DNA from 2 places in the Bacillus sp. NPDC094077 genome. Region 1 is predicted to be linked to the other one. Evidence: riboswitches for the same ligand, from Rfam matches in the RefSeq annotation. Region 1 holds a riboswitch; the other holds the start of a gene.
What was found. A riboswitch is a leader RNA that binds a small molecule or an ion and turns the genes downstream of it on or off. The one in region 1 is predicted to bind preQ1.
Positions count from the first base shown of each region.

Region 2: linked by a shared signal. The riboswitch ahead of ACQKNR_RS11510 (QueT transporter family protein) and the one ahead of queC (7-cyano-7-deazaguanine synthase QueC) in region 1 are both predicted to bind preQ1.

Region 1 is NZ_JBNNUF010000003.1:301,824-309,628, reverse strand. It holds gene ACQKNR_RS10280 (histidine phosphatase family protein) at 1-346, opposite strand, end outside; gene ACQKNR_RS10275 (hypothetical protein) at 438-584, opposite strand; gene ACQKNR_RS10270 (YkvS family protein) at 834-1,019, shown strand; gene queF (preQ(1) synthase) at 1,068-1,565, opposite strand; gene queE (7-carboxy-7-deazaguanine synthase QueE) at 1,584-2,300, opposite strand; gene queD (6-carboxytetrahydropterin synthase QueD) at 2,293-2,784, opposite strand; gene queC (7-cyano-7-deazaguanine synthase QueC) at 2,784-3,446, opposite strand; PreQ1 riboswitch class I at 3,540-3,583, opposite strand; gene ACQKNR_RS10245 (ATP-binding protein) at 3,789-4,997, shown strand; gene ACQKNR_RS10240 (DUF6254 family protein) at 5,009-5,125, opposite strand; gene ACQKNR_RS10235 (DinB family protein) at 5,228-5,761, opposite strand; gene ACQKNR_RS10230 (M3 family oligoendopeptidase) at 5,901-7,595, opposite strand; gene ACQKNR_RS10225 (MarR family winged helix-turn-helix transcriptional regulator) at 7,752-7,805, opposite strand, start outside.
Region 2 is NZ_JBNNUF010000003.1:525,340-533,144, reverse strand. It holds gene ACQKNR_RS11540 (LysE family transporter) at 1-321, opposite strand, end outside; gene ACQKNR_RS11535 (YqcI/YcgG family protein) at 461-1,189, opposite strand; gene cspB (cold shock-like protein CspB) at 1,455-1,652, shown strand; gene ACQKNR_RS11525 (DUF2564 family protein) at 1,772-2,020, shown strand; gene ACQKNR_RS11520 (zinc-finger domain-containing protein) at 2,054-2,230, opposite strand; gene ACQKNR_RS11515 (ribonuclease H family protein) at 2,243-2,902, opposite strand; gene ACQKNR_RS11510 (QueT transporter family protein) at 3,061-3,546, opposite strand; PreQ1 riboswitch class I at 3,553-3,598, opposite strand; gene ACQKNR_RS11505 (aldose 1-epimerase family protein) at 3,730-4,602, shown strand; gene ACQKNR_RS11500 (reverse transcriptase-like protein) at 4,821-5,207, shown strand; gene ACQKNR_RS11495 (DMT family transporter) at 5,222-6,127, shown strand; gene ACQKNR_RS11490 (DUF6123 family protein) at 6,130-6,390, opposite strand; gene ACQKNR_RS11485 (cysteine hydrolase family protein) at 6,573-7,133, shown strand; gene ACQKNR_RS11480 (GNAT family N-acetyltransferase) at 7,162-7,805, opposite strand, start outside.

The DNA.
Region 1 (7,805 bases):
ACCCAACCATCCATAAAGCACGTCCAATAAAAAACCACGTTCCTGGTTTACATTTAAACCATTCCGGTGCAAAAAAACTCGACGGTACTTCTACTTCCCTAAAAAGAGAATTTTGCACAAAGGACAAAGAATTCATTAATTCCGCTGCTGACTGTACAGCACGTCTTTGATCACTCGATACAATTAAATTTGCCGATTCTACTGCCTCGATTGTTTCAATCGGTATGTTACACTCCCTACCCACACTATCTACATCATATCTCTTCAGCCATTCATGAAATGAAGTAATTGTCATCGGTTCTATAGCACTATTCAAGCGACCATGACGAATAAAAGATATCCACATTCTTTCCACTCTCCATTCATCACTTACGAACTATATTATGTACTATTTCTTACATTCATCATAACATGCTGAAAATAAAAGTTACATATTGTTACATATCTCCGCCACTATCATGAGTAATAGAAGCATCTATTCCATCAAAGTATGTATTCGTTTCATATTGACGAATTTTCTTCAACTGTATATAAGAAAATAAAAATAAGAACAAAGCTATAAAACTCCCCATAATTTCAAACATTATTTTACCGCTCCTATTTCCCCCATATTAACAGACCAACATCCATTTCCATTATACTCCAATATAAAGATATAAACACTTTTTCTCCACCGTCATATTAAATCTGGATATTATCTTACAAAATATGAATTTTTTTCGACTATTTACTTTGAAAACATTTACAAAACAGGAAACATAGTTCAAAATAAAGGAAAATAAAAAATCCCAAATTATTCTTTTTTGGAAAAACTGTAACAAGGAGAGTTGCTTATGCAGATCGCAGAAACTGGAGATATCATCGAATTTAAAGGTGGCATGCAAGGCCGTGTTCAAAAAGTAAATCAAAACTCTGTTATTGTTGATATAACAATTATGGATAATTTTAGAGAACTAGATATGGAACCTCTTACAGTTGTAAGTCATAAAAACTATACTGTCATTAATCAAAATGCATAATATAATAGAAAGAAAGGGCCTGTATAGTATACAGGCCCTTTCTTTCTATTAACGATTATCAATTGTTTCCGGATATAAATCGTGGTTCATCATACGGTAGTCTGCCATTTGTTCATACTTCGTTCCTGGTCGACCGTAGTTGCAGTATGGATCAATTGAAATACCACCACGCGGTGTAAATTTCCCCCATACTTCAATGTAACGCGGATCCATTAATTTAATTAAATCATTCATAATAACGTTCATGCAATCCTCGTGGAAATCACCGTGATTGCGGAAGCTAAATAAATATAACTTTAAAGATTTACTCTCTACCATTTTTTGCTCTGGAATGTAGCTAATATAAATCGTTGCAAAGTCTGGTTGTCCTGTTTTCGGGCATAAACTTGTAAATTCAGGACAATTGAATTTTACAAAATAATCACGGTTTGGATGATTATTATCAAATACTTCTAAAATTTCCGGGCTATATTCAAATAAATATTTTGTATTTTGATTTCCTAATAATGTTACCTCTTTTAAATCTTCATCTAATCTTCCTGCCATTTTAAACATCCCTTCTCGTTATACACCGCGTTTATTTCCCCATACTAACGCATGAAGCTGCGGCAATACTTTCGCATCATTCATTGCTTTACAATTTACAGCTTTATCAATCAGCCACTCATATTTTTCTAATAGTTTATTTATTAGCATCGCATCATCCACTGTTTTTGTATCATCATTCCCTACTTGTAAGAAAAATGGTACATCTGGATATCGTTCGTGCATCTTAACTGCATATTCAAAATCATGATCATCGAATACTACTACTTTTAAACTAATATCTTTTCCCGCTAGTTTCTGAACAACAGCATCTAACTTCTGAAAATCTGTATGCATCGCCGAACTTGGTGGTTTTGGAGAAATCGTTATCTCATCAATTTGAAGTAACCAATCTTGCCATTTACTCCCTTGCGTTTCGATTGCCGTTCGCATTCCATTCTCTTTTAATATAGAAAGAAGAAACTCAATATTTTTCAGCAATACCGGATTCCCGCCTGAAATCGTAACATGAGAAAAATTTTCGCCACCAATTTCTACAAGTTCATTCCAAACGTCTTCTGGTGTCATCTGTCTAATTTGATCTTTAGCTGATCCATCCCACGTAAATGCTGAATCACACCAAGCACAGCTATAATCACAACCAGCTGTACGGATAAACATTGTCTTTTGCCCTACAACCATCCCTTCACCTTGAATAGTCGGACCAAATATTTCTAAGACAGGGATTTTACTCATCGAGCATCCACTCCCGTCTTACTTCCGCATAACTAGTTGGTGTCTCAAAAAGACGAACAAATTCAACACGAGCTCCTTTATATTCGTTTACACGATTATCTTTCGTTAATGCTTCTGCCATCTTTTCATAAATCCAAACAACCATATTTTCAGCAGTCGTATTCATCGCTGGTAATGTTTCGTTTAAATAGCGATGATCTAAATATATTTCGATTTCATTTTTCCAAATTTCTTTTATATCTCCAAAGTCAATTGCAAGGCCTATTTCATTTACATACCCACTAATTCCAAATACAACTTTATATGTGTGACCATGTAAGTTTTTACATTTCCCTTCATAACAATGTAAATGGTGTGCTGCATCAAATGTAAATTCCTTGCTGACCATTACTCTTTTATTATGATATTTGAGTTGTTTACGTTGAATATCCTTGTCCATTTTTTGCAAATTTTCTACGATGCGAAATCCAAAGAAATTATCCATTAGTTGTTCGCTCCTTCGCGTTCTTGTAAGTACGTATCTAATCCCGCTTTACGAAGTTGACATGCCGGACATTCACCGCAACCATCACCAATGATTCCGTTATAACATGTTAATGTTTTTTCTCTAACAAACTCGAATGCTCCAAGTTCATCAGATAATTTCCACGTCTCTGCTTTATCAATCCACATAAGTGGTGTGTGAATGACAAACGGATAATCCATAGATAAATTTAATGTAACGTTTAACGATTTCACAAACACGTCACGGCAATCTGGATAACCACTAAAATCAGTTTCACATACACCCGTTACAATATGACGTGCTCCAACTTGTTTTGCTAATACAGCAGCAAATGATAAGAATAGTAAATTTCGTCCATCCACAAATGTTGATGGTAATTCACCTTCTTCATGTGTAATCTCCATATCCGTTCTCGTTAACGCATTTGGAGCAAGTTGATTTAATAGACTCATATCTAGTACCGTATGTTTAATTCCTAGCTCTTTCGCAATTTCCGCTGCACAATCAATTTCTAACTTATGACGTTGATTGTAATTAAACGTTACAGCTTCTACTTCTGCAAACTGTTGCATTGCCCAAAATAAACATGTTGTACTATCTTGTCCACCACTAAAAACAACAACCGCTTTTTCTTTTTTCATTTCACTCATTCTCCTTCTCTACTACGAATAAGAAGAAAGAACGTTCTTGAACTGTCACAATAAAAAAACAAAACAATACCTAAGGATATTGTTGTTTCCATAGTTTTTTATAGAGGGAGTTCGCGAACCTCTCCCATGCATAGCACGGAATTCCTTCTTTCATTGACAAAACTCATTGTAACATATTGTATACTACCAGAAAAAATTTCTGATTTTTCCGCTATTTCACATTTCATTTCGTTCGTTTTATAGTATGATTGATTTAATATTAGGGGAGGGGGCATCATACTGAAACTCTTTATTATTTACCTCTTTTTAAATATACTATCCATTCTCGTTACAATGCTTGCATATCACTTATTTTGGAATCAAAAAGGAAAGCGATCTCCTAAATTAAATTCAGCTATATTTATTGCATTATGTTGTCTCGCTACTATGCTATGTATCACTTTTGCTGCAAAAACAACTAACGGTTTTCAATTCGATATGCGACATATCGTATTAATTGTCGGCACATTAACAGGAGGACCTATTGCCGGCGTTTCTATTTTAGCTGTATTAAACATATATCGCTTCTTATTAGGAGGAGTAGGGGTTTTTCCATCCTTTATCGCTTCTATTCTCCTATTCATTGTTCTACTATTTACATGCAAAGTTTTTAATCGAAGCTCCAATCACATAAAAATAGTACTTGCTATTTTTTACAGTCTTACTTATGGGTTTGGTTGGATACCATTTTTCCTTGCAAGGGTTACTAATGATGCAGATTATATCCCACATATTATCGTGTATGAACTATGCACAATAATAGGTACGATCCTTATTTTATATTTACTACACATATTACAAACGCAGGTTCGTCTCCAAAATGAACTTATGAATGCTGAAAAATTTCATTTAATAGGCGAAATGGCTGCTTCCATCTCTCATGAAATTCGCAATCCTTTAACTTCAACGAAAGGATTTTTGCAACTTTTACAGTCGGATACATGTTCTGAAGAAGAGCGAAAATTGTATATCGACATAGCCATCAATGGTATCGAACAAGCAAATCATGTCCTTACCGACTACCTAACCTTTGCAAAACCGAGTATTGAAAAAGAACAAACATTACAGCTAGAGGAAGAATTACTGCATGCATTATCTTTAATTACACCTCTTGCCAATTTGACAAATGTTCGTACCCATTACATAAAGCAAAGCACTTCTTTCTTTATCGCTGGAGAGAAGCAAAAACTAAATCAATGCTTATTAAATATTTTAAAAAATTGTATTGAAGCTATGCCAAAAGGCGGTGATCTTTATTTCACATTAATTCCTGATCATAAGCATATACAGCTATATATAAAAGATACAGGAGTCGGTATGAATCAAGAACAAGTGAAACGTCTCGGTTCTCCGTTCTATTCAACGAAAGAAAAAGGCACTGGGCTTGGAATGATGGTCGTATTCAGTGTTGTTCAAGCTATGAATGGAAGAATTGATATTATAAGTGAAAAAGGAATCGGTACAACCTTCTTATTAACCTTTCCACTCATACAAAAAACGTGATGAAATAATCATCACGTTTTTTCTGTCCCTTCAACCAATTCAGCAAAAGCTTTCACTTTTCCATGTGGTTTTTGATTCTCTTTACGAGCTTTCCAAGCGCGCTCTTCTTCTCTCTTTTTCTTGGACATACTTTTCAACTCCTTCTTTTCTTTCTCCATGTAGTATTCCAAAGTAAGAAAGAAAACTATGCATGCGTCAAAAAAAAGAAGCGGTTTCCCACTTCTTCCACTTTATCGCTGTAAAATTGCGTGTTTTGCCTCTTTTAACTGCGTAAGATGTCTTTGTTCATGCAAATCAAGAAATTGAACCCACTGATACAAATTTAAATCATGAAAAACCGGATGCTTTAATCCATTTTCAAATAATTCTTTTTCATCTATGACACTATGAAGCGCATGTAACAGTTCTTGTCGTGAATGTTCTAGTAATTGAATTCCTTGTTGTTTTTTCATTAAAGTTTCTGTTGGTTGCATTTGCTGAGGAGCTTCTCGTTTATGTGTGCGATCAAGCGTAAGTTGAAGGTCTTTAAATGGAGTTGCATTTCTTTCTTTTTTTTGTAAAGCATATACAAGGGCAGATGTGACAGATTGTTCAACTAAATGCAAATGATGCAAAATTTGAATAATACTCCATTTATCACGACGTGGCTTTAGATTTACTTCTGTATCATTTAACATTTCAATTTCTGATAATAGCGTGCTTCGGGTAGACTGTAATGAGTTCAACAAACTTTCTAAACTCACATCCATATTAGATTGAAGCATACTTCTTTCCCCCCTTTTTGTTGGTGAAAAGAGGTGCTCCTTATTCGAAACACCTCTTAATAATTCTGAATTTTCTTTTATTATCTCATCATTTTCCCATTATGTCGATGTTAAACATGTGAAAAAAAACGCATGTTTTTTACAATTTTGTGTCGTCAATCGCATGTAGCCATGCTTCAATTTCTGTAATGACACTTTTCACACAACCCTCAGCAAATGGCGATGTTAAGTTTGCAACTTCTACTAATTCCAAGAATGATTTACTTCCCCCTTGTTGACAAAGGTTCACATAATCTTCCCACGCCTCTTGTCTATTATCTCTTGCACGTTTCCAAAATTGCAGTGCACAAATTTGAGCAAGTGTGTAATCAATATAATAGAAAGGTGAGCTATAAATATGACCTTGACGTTGCCAGAAACCACCGCGCTCTAAATAATCATTATCCTCATAATCACGATGCGGTAAATACTTCTTCTCTATGTTACGCCATGCTGTCTTACGCTCTTCGGGTGATGCCTCAGGATTTTCATATACATAATGTTGATATTCATCAACAGATACACCATATGGTAAAAACAGAAGTGCTGAACTTAAGTGAGAGAAGTAATATTTATCTGCATCTTCTTCAAAGAATAGCTTCATCCATGGCCATGTAAAGAATTCCATACTCATAGAGTGGATTTCACACGCTTCATATGTTGGCCAATTATATTCTGGAATTTCAAATTTACGACTTTCATATACTTGGAAAGCATGACCCGCTTCATGTGTTAATACGTCAATGTCACCAGATGTTCCGTTGAAGTTTGAGAAAATAAATGGCGCTTTATAATTCTCAATATATGTACAATATCCGCCACCAGCTTTTCCTTTTTTTGCAACTAAATCTAATAAGTCATTATCTAACATGAAATTGAAAAATTCATCTGTTTCAGCCGATAACTCTTTATACATCGTTTTCCCATGATTAACAATCCAATCCGCATCTCCTTTTGGAGTTGGATTACCTGTAGCAAACTCAAAGTTTTCGTCGTAATATGCTAACTTCTCTACACCGATACGCGCTTGTTGTCTCTTTCTTAATTCCGTTGTAACTGGAACGATATAATCAAGTACTTGCTGACGATAATTCGCCACCATCTCCGCATTATAATCTGTACGATACATTCTTGCATATCCGAGTTCAACAAAGTTTTTGAAACCTAAAGATTTTGCAATTTTCGTTCTCACTTTAACAAGCTCATCATAAATACGATCTAGTTCTTCCTCATTCTCAGCTAAAAATCCGTAGTATGCTTCACTTGCTGCTTTACGTTCGCTTCTTTCTTTTCCTTGCATAAATGGAATCAGTTGTGATAATGTTCGTTCTTCCCCTGCAAAGTCAATTTTTGCAGATGCTAATAACTGTGTATATTGTGAAGACAATTTATTTTCTAATTGTAAATCTTTCACGACGTCATCTGAATATGTTTTCAAATCACATTCCGCTAGAGCGAATAATTGCTTTCCATAATACGCCTCTAACTCTTCACGGAATGGAGAATGAATTAACGCTTTATAATATTTTGTGCCATACCCTTGTACAACTGGAGAGAACTCATCAAAGAAATCCTGCTCTTCCTTATAAAAAGCATCTGTCGTATCAACAGAATGACGAATGTAACAAAGGTTCCCCATTGTACCAAAATCATTGCGAATTTCGTTAACTGAATTGATGATTTGTTTTTGTTCTTCCACAGTTTTTGCGTTATCAAACTTCTCTAAAGCAACAGTAAATTTCTCTTTTAATTCTTCAATATTTGGCCGTTTATATTCATAGTCTTTAAATGACATGAACGAGCCTCCTCTCCATTATACGTATCTCTACTATAATTCCATGTTTCCTTTCAAATCTCCTCTTATCCTTCAACAAAATTCGGCACATGGTGCCTTGTTTACATGCAAAAAAGCTTTGGATTTCTTTATCCAAAGCTCCTTTGGAACGTATTATCATTTTTCATACTTTCCAATTTTTTTCAGCAGATCAAGCAATTCATCCTTTTC
Region 2 (7,805 bases), 220 kb from region 1:
TCCCCCTACCTCTTCTTGTTTATATTCTATATTCGAGTGAAAAATTCCTTGTTTTACACTTTGAAACCCTAAATGAAATAACAGGAAAAACCCCGCGCAATACATAAAAGCTTGTACATATGCATACATAAACACAGAAGATAAACCAAAGTAAATGAGCAGCATAAACAAAATGTCTGCAGTCATTCCACCAATTCCAACAACCCACGCATGCCAAAAACCACGTTCAATCCCTCGTTTTAACATTTCAATATTAATCGGACCTACCGGCGCAGCTAATGAAATACCTAAAACGATTTGCTGTATAATTGCTCCAAACATCGCTCTATCCTTTCTATTCCCTTTACTATTAAGTAATGTTGTAATTTTTAAAAATAGACTAGCTTTCATAAGAAATATTAACTAGTAAAATGCCCCTTTTTACCCAAAATATACAAAAGAGCCATCCAGATGATGGCTCTTATTTTTCTATCCTATGAAGAAAAGGACATTTCCCTTTCATTAGCTCTATATCGTCCCCTATGAAGTATTGTTTCCATTCACGATGGTCTGGATCACCATAATGACTAATATTAGGATGTTTCGGCAGTTGATCCCACTTTTCAACTCGGTCACGGACCGTTTGTCTTGAATATGCTCCTTTAGGACGATCCCCTTCTAATCCATCAAAAATGGTGCGTGGCTGAAATCCAATAACGAGCGAATTTCCTAAATGTCTAGTCTTTCTCTGCTTATAAGCTGGTGCATTTCCAAATGCGAATATTGGTTCACCACCAAATGAAAATTCCCATAAATAATGATCCGGATCTTTTGGAATTTGCTGCGGCCATGATTGATCATCGTGTTCATGTAAATACTGTAGTACTTTCCAAAAGTAATCACGATAATATTCAAGTGATTGCTCTTCACATTCCGGTTCTACAAAAAGAAAAAAACCTCTTTTTACAATTGGTTGCTCTTTCATTAATTCTAAAAAAGATAACATTGTATGTGGCAAATGACTCCAATCATTATGAGAGAGAAATGAATAACGAAGTTCATTCTTTTTCAAAGCTGTTAAACCGAAATAACATGGGAAAGTTGGCTCTAACACAACGCTTGAAAAATTTTGAAATTCTTTTGCAACCCAATTCGGTATGTCAGTTCTCGTTCTCATCCCTTCATTATCTAATAAGTACGACTCATTCATCCTTTCACCTCATTATGTATAGCATTCAATTAAGAATATTACATACTCAGCCTGTCCTATACCTTTTTCAAAATTCGGTTGAAAAATTATTTAAAAATACAAAAACTTTAAACCGCTTACTTGACTAAATTCTACCAATTCGTGTATATTTAAATTAATCATTTAGCAGAATATTCAAGATTATAGCATTTTTAGTTTATATTATCTTTTTAGAAGAATTTCACTAAATGAAAAAAAGTAATCGTATTTTAGGAGGAATTGTAACATGCAAGGAAAAGTAAAATGGTTTAACAACGAAAAAGGTTTTGGATTTATCGAAATGGAAGGCGCTGACGATGTATTCGTACACTTCTCAGCTATTCAAGGCGACGGCTACAAAGCTTTAGAAGAAGGTCAAGAAGTATCTTTCGACATTACTGAAGGAAACCGCGGACCTCAAGCTGCTAACGTAGTAAAACTTTAATCCAACATATGACAGGAGGTTACCTTACTTGGTAACCTCCTTTGTTATTCCTTTGTATATTTCCGTTTTACAGAGCAAAAACTATGTGAAATGCATAATTTACAAAGGAGGAAGTAACAATGGGATCAAACGTAAATGATTTTGAAGAAGTAAAATTCCGTGTAGAAACGGCACAAAAAATGGTAGGTTCTGCAACAATTTCAATGGATCCAGGCTCATTAGAGCATGCCACTACTGCCGTAGAAGCAGCTCGGTCTCAGCTTGAAGTTATGAAATCTGTTGCGACAGATTTAGATGAGCCGTTTCTAATGAATGAGGAAAAGAAATTAAGCAAGTGCGAGCATCAATTAAACGAAGCGAAGCACTAAAAAACATCCAGAGAGTTTTCTCTGGATGTTTTTTCATGACAGCTGTTCTCCATACTTTTTCAATGTTTCTCCAACTGTACATTGTCGTATACAAAATGAATGAGCATAATATTTACTATTTGTCTTTCGGTTATGTTCTCGCAAAAAACAACCTTCACAATACGTTTCTAATAAGTCATTTACCTCTGTAATGAGTTGCTTTTTATCCACCTTCGCACCTCTCTATTCGGTTATTTCTTTATGGCTATCAATGACCGTCCCTTCTAATGCTTGCGTTGCTAATTGATGTGCTTCTTTATTTTGTTTTCTAGATATTGGCTCACATACGAGTTTTAATTTCATTTGCTTCGCCTTTTGTTCAATTTGATCTAAGTAATGATTTAAATGCTCATCATAGCAAGGCCACTCTCCAGCCAATTGCTGCAGTACGACTTGGGAATCTCCACGAAGTGTAACTGCTTCATACTTAATTCCTAATTCCTCGAGTATATTCATCCCGTATAATAATGATGCATATTCCGCTTCATTATTATCATATATCCCTTCTATATATGCATTGCGGCGAATTCGGTAGTTTGTATTTCCTTTTTTATAATACACACATATACCTACTCCAGCTTCCTTCGTCTGAAGGTCATAACCACCATCAAAGTAAACATATATTTCTTGAAGCTCTTCCTCCACTTGTTTACTCAGTTTTTTCATTTCCTTTAATGACCATTCTGCATCCATTTCATCGTAAAATAAAAGTTCTTTCACTCTTCCTGTTTTCTCGAAATCCTCTGCAAATTGAAGTACTTCTTCTATGCTCATATAATCTGTTGTTAATTCAGTCTGCAAACCACGCTTCGTTTTATACAACCAATGAATTTTATATTTCATACTAGATTCCCCTTATATAAGACTTCTTATATGTATCCAGCTACTTAAAGCCTCACTTTACTTTATTTTATTATATTTTATCAAGAGTCACAGTATTATATTCAATATAATCACATATAAAAAGAGCCATCCTATATAAGGAATGGCCCTTTCATCTATTACATAAATCTTTCAAATTGTACTCGCTTATTAATCCAGTACATTACAGGCATACCAATCGCCATTACTACGAATTCACCCGCTGCACATGTTAACCAAGTCCACATAAATGGTAGATCAAATGCAAGATGAAGTTCAATTGCAATCATAAACATTGTAATCGTAAAGATAACTGTATTAAAAATCATACGAGCCCAAACACCTTTAATAAATCGCATAGAAATAATCGTTGCAACTAATGCAAGAATAGATTGCCCTACTCCAAATACTAAATCGTAAGCGATCATCGGTGAGAAAAAGAGATTCGTTAAAAATACACCTAATACAATTCCGTAAATTGCTTTCTTATTAAATACAACGAGATGGTTAAACATCTCTGAAATACGAAACTGTACATTCGTAAAGCCAAACGGCTGAATAAGCATAGAAACAGCAATATATAATGCCGCTAAAATACCATTACCGACTAATGTTCTTATATTCATGACAAAATCTCCTTAGTTTTTTTTACGTGGGATGGTTTCGAACCACGTTATTCGTTTTTAAACAACAAGATTATATTTTACGCAATAGGCACTCTTTCGTCAATAGATTCCTATCATTCACTACCTTTTTCCTTTTAGAAAACGTATAATAAGACATATGAAAGATTTAGGAGGTTTCACTTCATGACAGCAACAATTCAAAATGAAAAAGTGATCGTTTCCATTTCTGACAAAGGTGCAGAATTACAAAGCGTTCGCTTAAAAGAAGATAACACAGAATATTTATGGCAAGGTGATTCTATTTATTGGGGTCGCCGTGCACCAATTTTGTTCCCAATTGTCGGCCGATTAGTAGATAATACATACTACGTAGATGGTAAACCATATTCTTTAACACAACATGGCTTTGCTCGTGATCTTACGTTCTCTGTAAAAGAACAAAGTGAAACAAAAATCACTTATATCGTAACTAGTAATGAAGAAACATTAAAAAAATACCCATATGAATTCGAATTACTCGTTTCTTATGAGCTAGACGGACAAATCGTTCATGTAACATATAAAGTAAATAATCCTACTTCAAAAGAGATGTTCTTCTCAATCGGAGCACATCCTGGATTCAACCTCCCCTTATTAGACGGCGAATCATTTACAGATTATCATTTATCATTTCATGGTTCAGAACGCTTAGAAACAAGCGTATTAGAAGGACCTTATCTTTCAAGTAACAAGCAACTAATTGCTGAAAGTACGAAAGAATTACCAATTACATATGATTTATTCAAAAATGACGCACTTATTTTTGAAAATATGGATACGAATGAAATCTCTATTCGTTCTCATAAACATAATAAATTTGTAAAAGTAGAATTTGACGGATTCCCATTTGTCGGCGTTTGGACATCAGGGGATAACGCACCCTTCTTATGTATTGAACCTTGGTATGGAATTGCTGATGAAATAAATCCAGCAAAAGATTTCAAAGAGAAAAAAGGAATTCAGTCTTTACAGGCGAACGAAACATTTACATGTCGTTATAGCATTACAATTGGATAAAGTGAAACTTTAATCAGTAGGGGGGGCATCCCCAACTGATTATTAGTTGAACCAATCGGGCGTTTACGGGCAGTTGATCTCCCACCTAACTTCTTTGCTCTAGCCGAATTTTGAGGTGGGAATCTTACTGCCCGCAAATAGCGGGATAAATGCTCTATCTCCTACTTTGAGAACATTTTTAAGTAGGGGATAATCTAATAATTTGGAGGTTTCTCATTTTGATTGAAGTGTATATTGATGGTGCATCAAAAGGAAATCCTGGTCCTTCTGGTGCGGGAGTGTTTATTAAAGGCGTACAACCACCTGTACAATTAGCATTACCACTTGGGACAATGTCCAATCATGAAGCAGAATACCATGCTTTACTTGCTGCATTAAAATATTGCACGGAGCATAATTATAGCATTGTATCTTTTCGTACAGATTCTCAGCTTGTTGAGCGAGCTGTTGAAAAAGAATACGCCAAAAATAAAATGTTTGCACCACTATTAGAAGAAGCACTACAGTACATAAAAAGTTTCGATCTCTTTTTTATTAAGTGGATTCCAAGTAGTCAAAATAAAGTAGCTGATGAATTAGCTAGAAAAGCTATCTTACAAAATTAACGGGGGGTATGAGTGTGAAAAAAGAGTGGATTGCTCCTCTTGCTTTATTATTTGTCTCTTTTATTTGGGGAGCTACGTTTGTTGTCGTTCAAAATGCTATGTCTTTTGTCGGACCATTTACTTTTAATGGGGTTCGTTTTTTATTCGCTGGAATTATTTTATTATTCGTTCAAATGATTTTCTCACAAAAACCTTCAAAACAAGATATAAAACAGAGTAGTCTCGCTGGATTAATTGTTGGATTCTTTTTATGTGTTGGTTATTTATTACAAACATTCGGCTTACTTTATACAACCTCTTCAAAAGCTGGTTTCTTAACTGGACTTAGTATCGTTATGGTTCCAATCCTGTCTTTTATCTTTTTAAAACAGCGGGCTACAATTTTCATCGTACTTGGTATTGCTGTAGCGACAATAGGTTTATATTTATTAACTTCTGGTGATTCTTTCCAATTAAACATTGGAGATATACTCGTTCTCGGTTGCGCAGTCGCTTTCGCTGCCCATATTCTTGTTAACGGTTTCTTTTCTAAGAAAATATCACCTTTATTATTAAGCACCTCTCAAGTATTAGCTGTCGGTATGTTTTCTTCTATTTGCGCTTTTTTGTTTGAAGATTGGGAAAAATTATTTTCAGTATCACTATGGACAAATCATTCCTTTTTATTCGCTCTATTTCTAACTTCCCTGTTTGCGACATCCATTGCTTTTTTCATTCAAACATCGGCACAAAAACATACTTCTCCAACGAGAGTAGCAATTATTTTCGCAATGGAGCCTGTTTTTGCTGCATTAACAGGCGTTCTCGTTGCAAACGAACAACTTTCTATTTCTGCCATTATCGGGTGTCTATGCATTTTCCTAGGCATGGTTTTTGTTGAACTACCTTCCAAAACAAAAAAAGAAGCGCAGGCTGCGTGAAGTTACGCTTGTAACTTCCGCATAAAAGCCTTAGCGCTTTTTTTATCTGTAATTTCTTCCTCTTTCAATCGTTCTAATAACGCAACAAAATAACTGCCATCAAACTGCAATTGATGTTTAATTGTCGCTTCTATTGCTGCGTTCACAATTCCATCAGATGCACCAGTATATCCTTGTCCAAACATAATAAACCCTTGTGCTTCCTCTGATAGTTTAAATCCTTTCGTATGTAAGAATGAAAGATAATCTTCTACTGTTTGCATGATATTCCCACCTACTCAAAAATTCTCCACCTCCTATCATACATGTTTTTACATGCTATGAGAATGAAATTTCTTTGACAACTTTGTAAATCTATTGTCTACTTCACTAACAATAGAGGATTTCCTTACAATATGAAGAAATATGTATAGTGGAATTTATTTTATATTAAAGGGGATACAGAATGAAACAAGCACTTTTAATTATTGATGCACAGCAAGAATTAATTGATGGAAACGAAGAGGAAAATGAAGTGTTCCGTAAAACCGAGTTATTAGCTACACTAAATACAGCTGTACAGAAAGCACTTGATTCAAATGCCCTTATTGTTTTCGTAAGAGATATCGATGTTGCTTCTGGTAGCGGTGAAGGATTTGAAGTACATAATCAAATTCAAGTACCTCAGTCTGCAATCCTTATTAATAAAGCAGCAACAAATTCATTCTATGGTACTCCTTTACTTGAACTTTTAAAAGAAGAGAAGATTAATCATCTCGTTATAGGTGGATGTAAAACCGAACATTGTATTGACACTGCTGTTAGGACAGCAACTGTGCAAGGGTTTGATGTTACATTAATTAAAAACGGTCATTCAACAACTGATTCAAACGTATTGGCCGCAGAGCAAATTATCGAGCACCATAATAAAACTCTACACGGTCATTATAATGTTGATCATTTTTCTATTGTGAGAGGTAGTGAAGAAGACCTCTTTCAGCCTATTCATGACCAATACCGTGAATAAAAAAATCCTTCCGAGTGAAGGATTCTTTTTATCCAAAAATTTGTGCGGCAATGCTATATAATTCTCCATTCCTTTTCAAAAATTGATTGCTATTTTTCATCATAATTGGCGGTATATTCACCTTTTGAAAACCAGAAATCTCTAAGCCTTTCATAAAATCTATTTTTCCTTCCGACACATCAATTCTTAATTTTCCATTATGCCCTTTCGCTAAAGAATGAACAATTTCCATTGCCATCGCGTCATTTTTAGCAACGATTGGTCCTATGATTTTATTTTCTGGTGTTTGTATACTTATACCATAACCTATAACATTTTGCTTTCTATCTTTAATAACTACACATTGTTCACTCTGTGTAATTCTATAACTTAAAAATTCTTTACGATTTGCTCCAAATGCCTCTTCATCTATTTGTACTATAGCTTCAAAATCTTGCTCTTCATAGTTAATGAGATACTCTTCATTTGTTTCATATTTATGCAATTCATTATACACATTACATATGTATTTAGAAACATAACTCACCGTCCTGAATCCTAGCTTTTCATATAAAGGCTTTCCCTCATCCGTAGCAATAAGCATAATTGGAGTATGTGCTGATACGCTCTTAATGCATAAGTCTGTTATCGTTTTTCCGATCCCTCTTCCTTTATAATCTGGATGTACTATCA